DNA from 2 places in the Streptomyces sp. NPDC003034 genome. Region 2 is predicted to be linked to the other one. Evidence: riboswitches for the same ligand, from Rfam matches in the RefSeq annotation. Region 2 holds a riboswitch; the other holds the start of a gene.
What was found. A riboswitch is a leader RNA that binds a small molecule or an ion and turns the genes downstream of it on or off. The one in region 2 is predicted to bind S-adenosylmethionine.

Region 1 (5,637 bases), on a different contig from region 2:
CCTCGGTCGCGGCGCCGGCCTTGATGACGGCCACGCCGCCGGCCAGCTTCGCGAGGCGCTCCTGGAGCTTCTCGCGGTCGTAGTCCGAGTCGGAGTTCTCGATCTCGGCGCGGATCTGGTTCACGCGGCCGGCGACCTGGTCGCTGTCACCGGCACCGTCGACGATGGTGGTCTCGTCCTTGGTGATGACGACCTTACGGGCGCGGCCCAGCAGGTCGAGACCGGCGTTCTCCAGCTTGAGGCCGACCTCCTCGGAGATGACGGTGCCACCGGTGAGGATGGCGATGTCGCCGAGCATGGCCTTGCGGCGGTCGCCGAAGCCCGGTGCCTTGACGGCGACGGACTTGAAGGTGCCGCGGATCTTGTTGACGACCAGGGTCGACAGGGCCTCGCCCTCGACGTCCTCGGCAATGATCAGCAGCGGCTTGCCGGACTGCATGACCTTCTCCAGGAGCGGCAGCAGGTCCTTGACCGAGCCGATCTTGGAGTTGACGATCAGGATGTACGGGTCGTCGAGCGACGACTCCATGCGCTCCATGTCGGTGGCGAAGTACGCCGAGATGTAGCCCTTGTCGAAGCGCATGCCCTCGGTGAGTTCCAGCTCCAGACCGAAGGTCTGGGACTCCTCGACGGTGATGACGCCTTCCTTGCCGACCTTGTCCATGGCCTCGGCGATGAGCTCGCCGATCTGGGTGTCGGCGGCGGAGATGGAGGCCGTGGAGGCGATCTGCTCCTTGGTCTCGACATCCTTCGCCTGGGCGAGCAGGGCGGCGGAGACGGCCTCGACGGCCTTCTCGATACCACGCTTGAGGGCCATCGGGTTGGCGCCGGCGGCTACATTGCGCAGGCCCTCGCGGACGAGCGCCTGGGCCAGCACGGTGGCGGTGGTCGTACCGTCGCCGGCGACGTCGTCCGTCTTCTTGGCGACTTCCTTGACCAGCTCGGCGCCGATCTTCTCGTACGGGTCTTCGAGCTCGATCTCCTTGGCGATGGAGACGCCGTCGTTGGTGATCGTGGGGGCGCCCCACTTCTTCTCAAGGACGACGTTGCGACCCTTGGGGCCAAGGGTGACCTTGACGGCGTCGGCGAGCTGGTTCATCCCACGCTCGAGGCCGCGCCGGGCCTCCTCGTCGAACGCAATGATCTTGGCCATCTGAAGTGGTCCTCCCAGGGGGTCCCTCCCATGCCGTAGGCCATGGGGGAAGGGGTGGATTGCTCCGGACCGCGCCCGCGCCCGCGACGGACGGCCTGCGTGCCCGGCGGTTCCTTCCCGCCGGACCCTGCGGGCCTCACCGACCCGGTCCTCGTTGAGTAGCACTCTCACCTGGAGAGTGCTAACGCCAATGATTAGCACTCGACCCCCGCGAGTGCAAGCGGCTCGGGGCAACGCGCGGCGAAGAAGCAGGTGGGACAAGGGCCGGAAGGGGACGACGTACGAGGGGCCCGCATCCCGTGTCCAGGATGTGGGCCCCTCGTGTGTACGACGTATACGCGTACGTGTGTAGGCGTCGGCGGTCGATCGCGCCGGACCAGCCCCCGGACTAGCCGAGTGCGAGCTTGACCATGTCCGCCTGCGGCCCCTTCTGGCCCTGCGAGATCTCGAACTCGACCCGCTGACCCTCTTCAAGGGTGCGGTACCCGTCCATCTGGATGGCGCTGTAGTGGACGAACACATCCGCACCACCGTCGACCGCGATGAAGCCGTAGCCCTTCTCCGCGTTGAACCACTTGACGGTGCCCTGAGCCATGCCTAACTCCCCTATTACTGGCCCTTGCGCGGGAACGCACTTCGCGCTCCCGGGTCAGAACTTGCGCCGGAACGCGTCGACCGAGGCTGAATGTATCCGCGCCGGTGCTGTCTGCAACAGGTCAATCCGACGAGAATTCTGGACACGCGGAAACATTGAAATAGAGTGAAAATTGGGCACATTCCAGGGCAACTCGGGCCCGGCATATCTCGCCAAAGCCTCATACCGCGCTTGCACATTGACCCGATGTCGACCCTGGCGCGGCCCGCTCATATGCGGCGGGCAAGAACAGCGGAGGGGACTTCCCCAACTCTACCGCGCCCAATCAAACAGAATTACCCCCTCCGTTTATAGCGGAGGGGGTAATTACGGTTTTGCTTATCAGCCGGACGGGGCAGCGGCAGCGGTCCGCCCGGTCAGCCGCCGGCGACCGCGGGGATGATCGAGACGCCCGCGCCGTCCGGGGTCGCCGTCTGCAGTCCACCCTCGAAGCGCACGTCGTCGTCGTTGACGTACACGTTGACGAAGCGGCGCAGCTTGCCCTGGTCGTCCAGGACGCGCGCGGCGATGCCCGGGTGGCTCCGCTCCAGGGACTCGATGACCTCGGCGAGGGTCGCGCCCTCGGCCGGGACCTCGGCCTGGCCGCCGGTGTAGGTGCGCAGGATGGTGGGGATGCGGACATTGACGCTCATGGCGCTACTGCCTTTCCGGTGTGCGGGAGGAGGGTCAGCCCAGCCCGGCGGCGCGGAACGCGTCCAGGCTCGGGCGGATGGTGGCGGTCTGCCCGCTGTCCGCGGCCACCGCCTCCAGGGTCTTCAGGCCGTCACCCGTGTTCAGGATCACGGTGGTCAACGACGGGTCGAGCTGCCCGTTCTCGACCAGCTTCTTCGTCACGCCGACGGTCACGCCGCCCGCCGTCTCGGCGAAGATGCCCTCGGTCTGAGCGAGGATCTTGATGGCCTCGACCACCTGCTCGTCGTTGACGTCCTCGACGTAGCCGCCGGTGCGGCGGGCGATGTCCAGGACGTACGGGCCGTCCGCCGGGTTGCCGATGGCCAGCGACTTGGCGATGGTGTTCGGCTTCTGCGGGCGGACCACGTCGTGACCGGCCTTGAAGGCGGTCGACACCGGGGAGCAGCCCTCCGCCTGGGCACCGAAGATCTTGTACGGCTTGTCCTCCACGAGGCCGAGCCTGACGAGCTCCTGCAGACCCTTGTCGATTTTCGTCAGCTGTGAGCCGGACGCGATCGGGATCACGATCTGGTCGGGCAGCCGCCAGCCGAGCTGCTCGCAGATCTCGTACGCGAGGGTCTTGGAGCCCTCGCCGTAGTACGGCCGCAGGTTGACGTTGACGAAGCCCCAGCCCTCGCCGAGCGGGTCCCCGATGAGCTCGGAGCAGAAGCGGTTGACGTCGTCGTAGTTGCCCTCGATGCCCACGAGGTCGCCGCCGTAGATACCGGCCATGACGACCTTGCCCTGCTCCAGGTCGTGCGGGATGAACACGCAGGAGCGGAAACCGGCCCGGGCGGCCGCGGCGCCGACGGCGCCGGCCAGGTTGCCGGTGGAGGAGCAGGACAGGGTGGTGAAGCCGAAGGCGCGGGCGGCCTCGACCGCGATGGCCACGACGCGGTCCTTGAAGGAGTGCGTCGGGTTGCCGGAGTCGTCCTTGACGTAGAGCTTGCCGGTGAAGCCGAGCTCCTTGCCCAGGTTGGCGGCGTCGACCAGCTTGGTGAAGCCGGGGTTCAGGCTCGGCTTGGAGGCCACGTCCGCCGGGACGGGCAGCAGCGGCGCGTAGCGCCAGATGTTGTCGGGGCCGGCCTCGATCGCGGCGCGCAGCGCTTCCGGGTCACCGGTCGGCAGCTCGTAGGCCACTTCCAGCGGACCGAAACACTCGGCGCAGGCGAAAATGGGGCCGAGCGGGAAGCGGGTGGCGCACTCCCGGCAGGAAAGGCCGGTGGCGGGTCCGAGGTCAACAGAACCGAGGTCGGCGGAACCGTGGTCGGCAGAGGTGGTAGCAGTCTGTGCAGCCATGATGGCGAGGCCCTTTCTCCTCATCTTCCCCATGGCGCACTTCGCCATGAGACGGAATTGGCACCTTCCCTAGCCGGGGACCTCACTGCTGGCACCGATGTGCCTGATCGCGAGAACCGACTGGAGGGTTGCCGGGGCTTCAACGGGCCGTGTCCCTCTGCCCCTCTGGATGAGCGGTATGGCACCGGGATACGCGCTCTATGGCGCACCCGGGCGTTTGTCCGCGAGGACCCCGACATGCGGTGGTCCTTCGCGTTGCTCAAGACTGTAACCGAAGGCCCGGGCGGGTGAGACAGCCGTCCGAACCGCGAGATGGATCCCATATCGACCCAAACCAGGGAGTGCTGAAAGTGCTGGAAGAGGTGGAGCGTTGGCTGGCCGACCGCTCCTGGTCCGCGGCCGACCGACCGCTCACCCAGCTGCTCGACCGCAAACGGGCGGCCGGCACCACCGTCAGCGTGGTGCTGCCGGCGCTGGACGAGGAGGCGACGGTCGGCGCCATAGTCGAGGTGATCCGGCGTGAGCTGATCGAGGGACTGCCGGTCCCCCTGGTCGACGAGCTGGTCGTGATCGACTCGGGCTCGGCCGACCGGACCGCGGAGCTGGCGGCCCGGGCCGGCGCCCGCGTGGTGCACCGCGACGACATCCTGCCGCGCGTCCCGGCCCTGCCCGGCAAGGGCGAGGTGCTGTGGCGTTCGCTGCTGGCCACCACCGGCGACATCGTCTGCTTCGTGGACGCCGACCTGCGGGACTTCTCGGCCGCCTTCGTGTCCGGAACCGTGGGCCCGCTGCTGACCGAGCCGGACGTGCAGTTCGTCAAGGCCATGTACGACCGCCCCCTCGGCACGGAATTCGACGGGTTCGCCTCCGGCAAGACCCCCGGCCAGGGCGGCCGGGTCACCGAGCTGGTGGCCCGCCCGCTGCTGAACCTGCACTGGCCGCGGCTGGCGGGCTTCGTGCAGCCGCTGGGCGGCGAGTACGCCGTACGCCGCTCCCTGCTGGAGCGGCTGCCGTTCCCCGTCGGGTACGGCGTCGAGCTGGGCCTGCTGGTGGACGCGCTGCACACGGCCGGGCTGGACGCGCTGGCCCAGGTGGACGTCGGCGTACGGCTCCACCGCCACCAGGACGGGCAGGCGCTGGGCCGGATGGCCGCGGCGATCTACCGGACGGCGCAGCTGAGGCTGTCGCGCGGGCATCTCGTCCGGCCGGAGCTGACGCAGTTCGAGCGGGGACCGGACGGCTTCGTGCCGCGCACGTACCCGGTGGACACCGAGGAGCGCCCGCCGATGCTCGGCGTCCCGGAGTACGCGCGGCACCGGGCGGCGTGAACCCGGGGGGCCCGGGACGGGACCTCGGGCACGTTTGAGCAGGAGCGACCCGGGCTAGGTTGGCCGCATGGCTTCTCAGGTACTCGTTGCAGCGAACCGCGGCCCGCTCTCCTACGCTCTCGCCGCCGACGACACGCTCAGTGCCCGGCGCGGCGGGGGCGGTCTCGTCTCCGGTCTCTCCACGGCCCTCGCCGAGCAGCCGGACGCGGTGTGGATCTGCGCGGCGCTCTCGGAGGCGGACCGCGAGGCGGTCCGCCGGGGCGTCGCCGAAGAGGGCGTCCGCATGCTGGACATCGATCCCGCCGTTTACGACGACGCGTACAACGGCATCGCGAACTCCGTGCTCTGGTTCACCCACCACCACCTGTACGAGATTCCGCGCGAGCCCGCCTTCGACGCGGCGTTCCGGCGGCAGTGGGACTCGTACGTCGCCTACAACCAGGCCTTCGCGGAGGCGCTGGCGCAGGAGGCGGGCGAGGGGGCCTGCGTGCTGGTGCAGGACTACCACCTGGCGCTGGTGCCGGGCGCGC
Region 2 (5,637 bases):
TTGGGCTCCCCGGCGAGGTCCAGGTGTACGTATTCCACGACCTTCGACGAACGGGTGACGTCGAAACGCGTGAGGTTGCCGCACAGGGTGCAGCGCCACCGAGTGGTGTCGGTCGGCAGGGGAACCGTCATCAGGCCGCTCTCTCCTTCGTAGCTGATTCAATTAAAGCCGCCCGCGGGCCGGACCGTCCGCGTCCGGCCGGGCGCGCGGAGGCCGGGAGCGCGGACGGCCGTGCGCGGATGGCCCTGCTGGCGTAAGGCCGTCCAGGGGCGCATACCCGCCTGTCGGGCCGCTCACGTCGGTCCGCGGACCGCAGCTCGTAACCCTACGGCCTGCCACCGCTCCCGGCGGGCGCTGTTGAGTCATGCTCTGTCGCATGATCGTAAGGTGGCGGGCGGTACGCGAGGCTGCCCGGGGACCGGTGGTCACCCACGCGCTGATCGCCGGCTGCGCAGTCGTGTTCCTCCTGGGCCCGGCGTCGGGGCTCGACCCGGCCTACGGGACGGGCGACGAGCTGCTGGCCGCCGGGACGGCGTACTTCCGGCGCTGGGGCGTGATCCCGGCCGAGCTCTTCACCGGCGGCGTCCGCGCCCTGCTGACGCCGCTGACCGCCCTGTTCGTCCACGGCAGCTGGCCGCACCTGCTCGGCAACATGCTCTTCCTGCACGTCTTCGGCCGGATGACGGAGCAGCGGATGGGCCGCGCGGCGTTCCTCGCCTTCTACGTCTGTACGGGCTACCTGGCCCTGGCCGTGTACGCGGCGGCCAACGCGGGGTCCTCGCAGACGCTGGTCGGGGCGTCCGGGGCCATCTCCGCGGTGCTGGGCGCCTTCCTGTGCCTGCTGCCGCGCGCCCGGGTGACGAGCCTGTTCCCGTTCCTGTTCTTCCTGCCGCTGCGCTTTCCCGCGTGGATCGTGCTGTTGTTCTGGTTCGCCCTCCAAGGAGTGGCGGCGCACCGCGCCGAGAGCGGTCCGGGGGTCGCCTATCTGGCCCACCTGGTGGGCTTCTCGCTCGGCTTCCTGTACGCGGGGGTGCGCTACCGGCGTGGGACTAGAGTGAGGCGACCAGCGACGGCCACCGAGGGAGACAGCCAGCCGTGATCACCGCGATCGTGCTCATCAAGACCAGTGTGGACCGCATCCCCGAGATCGCCGAGTCCATCGCCGCGCTGGACAGCGTCAGCGAGGTCTACTCCGTCACGGGTACGTACGACCTGATCGCGCTGGTCCGCGTGGCCCGCCACGAGAACCTGGCGGACATCATCCCGGGCCGGATCAGCAAGATCCCGGGCGTCGAGGCGACGGACACGCACGTGGCGTTCCGTACGTACTCCCAGCACGACCTGGAGGCGGCCTTCGCGATCGGTCTCGACGCGTAGCGGCTCATAGCGGGGGCAGCGCCTCTCCCGACCGGGCGGGGCGGCCCTCTCCGAGCCAGAACAGGTATCCGCGCAGGTAGTCCGCGAGGCCGCCGTCGATGTGGGCGACGTAATCGCGGGCCCCTGAAGCAGCCTCGCGCTCGTCCTCCCGCTCCGAGACGGACCATTTCCGGTCCAGGGCCACGGCCCACTCGCGCACGCGGCCGTGCTCGCTCCACCACTGACGGACCAGCTCAGGGGTCCAGTGTGCGTCGCCGTTGCACTGGTAGCCCACCATCGGGTCCTGGGACGCGGCAGCGATGACCCGGTACGTCTCCTCGGCGTCGCGGGGCTGTCGATAGACGAACTCCTGGCCCGAATCGTCGTCGTAGAGCACCTGGGCAGGCGCGACCTCCCGCCCCACCCAGCAGGTGTCGGTCCCCGCGCCGTAGAACGGCCCCGGCACATTGCGCCAGTCGCGCTCCGTCCACGCGTCCGGCCATTCGCCCCACGGCGGGGCGTACGCCGGCACCCACTGCGCATGACCCGGCAGCGGTTCGCCGACGACGCAGGCTCGGACGGTCGGCATCGGGTCCCAGTACCTCATGATCCGCAGCCTGTCACACGGCCGGGACGCAGCGGCCCTCTTCCGTGCGGTACTGCCACTTCGCGCCCTCCGCGACGAGCTCCTTCACCGCGCGGACGAACCGCTCCACGTGCTCGTCCGGGGTGCCGGCGCCGAAGCTGACCCGGATCGCGTTGAGGGACCGCTCGCCCGGCGCCGCCTCGGGGGCCCCGCACTCGCCCTGGGCCTGCGGCTCGCTGCCCAGCAGCGTGCGCACCAGCGGGTGCGCGCAGAACAGCCCGTCGCGCACGCCGATCCCGTACTCCGCGGACAGCGCCGCCGCGAAGTGGGAGCTGTTCCAGCCGTCCACCACGAAGGAGATGACCCCGACCCGCAGCGCGTCGTCGCCGAACAGGGACAGCACCCGCACCTGCGGGACCTCCGCCAGGCCCGCCCGGACCGTGGCGATGAGCCGCCGCTCCCGCGCGAGCAGGTTCTCGAAGCCCGCCTCGGTCAGGGCGCGGCAGGCGGAGGCGATCGAGTAGACGCCGATGACGTTCGGGGAGCCGGCCTCGTGGCGGGCGGCCGTGGTGTGCCACTCGACGTCCACGCCGCCGTCCTCGCGGCGGGCCACCGTCCGCGAGGCGCCGCCGCCCGCCAGGTACGGCTCGCCCTCCCGCAGCCAGTCCGCCCGGCCGGCCAGGACGCCCGAGCCGAAGGGTGCGTAGAGCTTGTGTCCGGAGAAGGCGACCCAGTCCACGTCCAGGTGCCGCACGGAGACGGGGTGGTGCGGGGCCAGCTGGGCGGCGTCGAGCACGATGCGGGCGCCGTGGGCGTGTGCGGCGGCGGCGAGTTCCTTCACCGGCCACAGTTCACCGGTGACGTTGGACGCGCCCGTGACGCAGACCAGCGCCGGCCCCTTGGGGTCTCCCCAGCTCGAAGAGCCAGGGGACGGCTCCCGGCCGGCGAGGGCCCGCTCCAGGATGGCGACGGCCTCGTCCGCGGTCCGGGGGGCGTTGAGGTACGTGACCTGGGCGTCCGTCCACGGCAGCAGCGAGGCGTGGTGCTCGGTCTCGAAGACGAAGACCTGGCAGCCGGCCGGCAGCACGGCGGCGAGCAGGTTCAGCGAGTCGGTGGTGGAGCGGGTGAAGACGACCTGGTCGCCGGGGCGGCAGTCGAGGAACTCGGCCACCGTGGCCCGGCTCTGCTCGAAGAGGTCGGTGGAGAGCTGGGAGAGGTAGCCGGCGCCGCGGTGCACGCTGCCGTAGTACGGGGCGTAGGCGGCGACGTCGTCCCAGACGCGCTGCAGGGCGGGGGCGCTCGCCGCGTAGTCGAGGGCGGCGTAGGTGAGTTCGCCGCCGGTGACGAGGGGGACGGTGACGTCGCGGCCGAGGACGGGCAGCGGCTCGGTACAGGCGGCCTCGGCGGTGGCGGTGGCGGCGGTGTTCAGGGATGCGGACAGCACAGCGGACATGGCGGTATCTCCCGGCAGGCAGGGGTGAATGGCTTCGGTGTGCCCGTACGCGGCGGGGCGACGGCCGGACGGCCGTGCGGCGGGTACGGGGAGCCCCGGACGGGAGGGGTGCACGAAGTGGCCCTGGTCCGGGGGTGGAAGAAGGGGCGAGTCGCCCTATCGCATTCGCTTGCTCACGGAAAACGCTCCTCGAAAAGACCAGGACCCCTGGTATCGAGGGATCCGCGCTTGCCGTAGACCTCACTGCCTACGACCCGGTCATCACCCGGGGCACCCCGCCACGGAAGGAGGGTTGCCGGACAGCAAGCCGGGGCCTGAACGCTGTCACTCGTGACCTGGTCAGCATCCTGCCACAAGATCCGCCCACGGCAAGACCCCGGTCCGAATGGCGGACCGGGGCCTTGGCCCAAAAGGGCTTGCGCGTGGCCTACGCGTTGCTCGCGGCCACCCAGCGTTCCAGCGCGGCACGGGCGGAACCGGAGTCGATCGCCTCCGCCGCCCGGGCGATGCCCGCCGCGATCTGCTCCTCCAGCGTGCCCGCGCCCGGGTCCAGGGCCACCAGCGCCGCGGCCGCGTTCAGCAGGACCGCCTCGCGGACCGGTCCCCGCTCGCCCGACAGCAGGCGGCGGGCGACGTCCGCGTTGTACGAGGCGTCCGCGCCGCGCAGCTCCGCCACGTCCACCAGGGAGATGCCCACGTCGCGCGGGTCGAAGGCCTGCTCCTCCACCCGGCCCTCGCGCACCCACCACACCCGCGACGTGGCCGTGGTCGTCAGCTCGTCGAGGCCGTCGTCGCCCCGGAACACCAGGGCGGAGGAACCGCGTTCGGCGAGCACGCCCGCCACGATCGGGGCCATCCGGGCGTCGGCCACACCCGTGGCCTGCGCCCGTACGCGCGCCGGATTGGTCAGCGGGCCGAGGAAGTTGAAGGTGGTGCGGATGCCGAGCTCCTTGCGGGCCGCGGCCACATGGCGCAGCGCCGGGTGGAACTTCACCGCGAAGCAGAAGGTGATGCCGGCCCGCTCGGCCACTTCCGCCACCCGCGCCGGGGTGAGGTCGAGGTTGACGCCGAGCTTCTCCAGGACGTCCGAGGCCCCGCTCGCGGAGGACGCGGCCCGGTTGCCGTGCTTGACCACCTTGGCGCCCGTACCGGCGACCACGATGGCCGACATCGTGGAGATGTTCACCGTTTTGGCGCCGTCGCCGCCGGTGCCGACGATGTCCACCGTCCGGCCCGGTACCTCGATCAGGTTGGCGTGCTCGTACATGGCGCGTACCAGGCCGTTGATCTCGGCGACCGTCTCCCCCTTCGCCCGCAGGGCGACGGCGAAGCCGGCGATCTGGGCGTCGGTGGCTTCCCCGCGCATGATCCGGTCCATGGCCCAGGCCGTGTCGTCGGCGCGCAGGTCCTCTCCGCTGAGCAGGGCGTCCAGTACGCCCGGCCAGCCGCGGGCCGCCACGCTGTCGCCGCCTGCCGGGGTCACCACGTTCATGGTCCGCTCCTGCTGCTGGTCAAGGATTCCACGTCGAATGGGAAGGGCTTCAGCCTATCCAGCCCCGGAGACGGCAAAGAGCCCCGTCCAGACACTGGACGGGGCTCTCGCCGTGGCGACACCAGGACTGACCGAAATCAGTCCCTCATGCGGTCATGCGGTCATGCGGTCCTACCGGCACGCGGTGGGAGATCAGTGGTGGCCGTGGCCGCTCTGGATCTCCTTGTACTCCTCCACCGTGGGCTTCTGGATCTGGTTGTCCTCGGCGTAGAAGCCCTTGCTGAGCTTGGCGCGCATCTTCTCGCCGAGCTTGGGCTTGCGCACCACGCCGTTCTCGTCGACCGTCGGGCCGAGCTCGACGGGCCGGTACTGCTCGTGCGAGGTCAGCTTGTGCAGCTGGCCCTGCGGGAGCGGCTCGTGGACCTCGACGAACTCACCGTGCGGCAGACGCTTGATGATGCCGGTCTCGCGACCGTGCAGCACCTTGTCCCGGTCCCGGCGCTGGAGGCCGAGGCAGATCCGCTTGGTGATGATGAAGGCGAGGATCGGTACGACGAAGAAGCCGATCCGGACGAACCAGGTGATCGCGTTGATCGAGAGGTGGAAGTACTGCGCGAACATGTCGTTTCCACCGCCGATCAGGAGCACCGCGTACTCCGCGATCCAGGCGACACCGAAGGCGGTGCGGGTCGGGGCGTTGCGCGGGCGGTCCAGGATGTGGTGCTCGCGCTTGTCCCCGGTGACCCAGGC

Region 1: another riboswitch for S-adenosylmethionine. It lies ahead of thrC (threonine synthase); the one in region 2 lies ahead of ACWDX7_RS06490 (aminotransferase class V-fold PLP-dependent enzyme).

Annotation. Positions count from the first base shown of each region.
Region 1 is NZ_JBSFTS010000009.1:95,264-100,900, forward strand. Features, by position in the region: gene groL (chaperonin GroEL) at 1-1,153, opposite strand, end outside; gene ACWDX7_RS12605 (cold-shock protein) at 1,542-1,748, opposite strand; gene ACWDX7_RS12610 (MoaD/ThiS family protein) at 2,165-2,440, opposite strand; gene thrC (threonine synthase) at 2,475-3,779, opposite strand; SAM riboswitch class I at 3,797-3,955, opposite strand; gene ACWDX7_RS12620 (glucosyl-3-phosphoglycerate synthase) at 4,130-5,107, shown strand; gene ACWDX7_RS12625 (alpha,alpha-trehalose-phosphate synthase (UDP-forming)) at 5,175-5,637, shown strand, end outside.
Region 2 is NZ_JBSFTS010000004.1:10,311-15,947, forward strand. Features, by position in the region: gene ACWDX7_RS06470 (hypothetical protein) at 1-131, opposite strand, end outside; gene ACWDX7_RS06475 (rhomboid family intramembrane serine protease) at 377-1,099, shown strand; gene ACWDX7_RS06480 (Lrp/AsnC family transcriptional regulator) at 1,096-1,377, shown strand; gene ACWDX7_RS06485 (ferredoxin) at 1,382-1,963, opposite strand; gene ACWDX7_RS06490 (aminotransferase class V-fold PLP-dependent enzyme) at 1,977-3,395, opposite strand; SAM riboswitch class IV at 3,615-3,731, opposite strand; gene trpD (anthranilate phosphoribosyltransferase) at 3,823-4,887, opposite strand; gene qcrB (cytochrome bc1 complex cytochrome b subunit) at 5,080-5,637, opposite strand, start outside.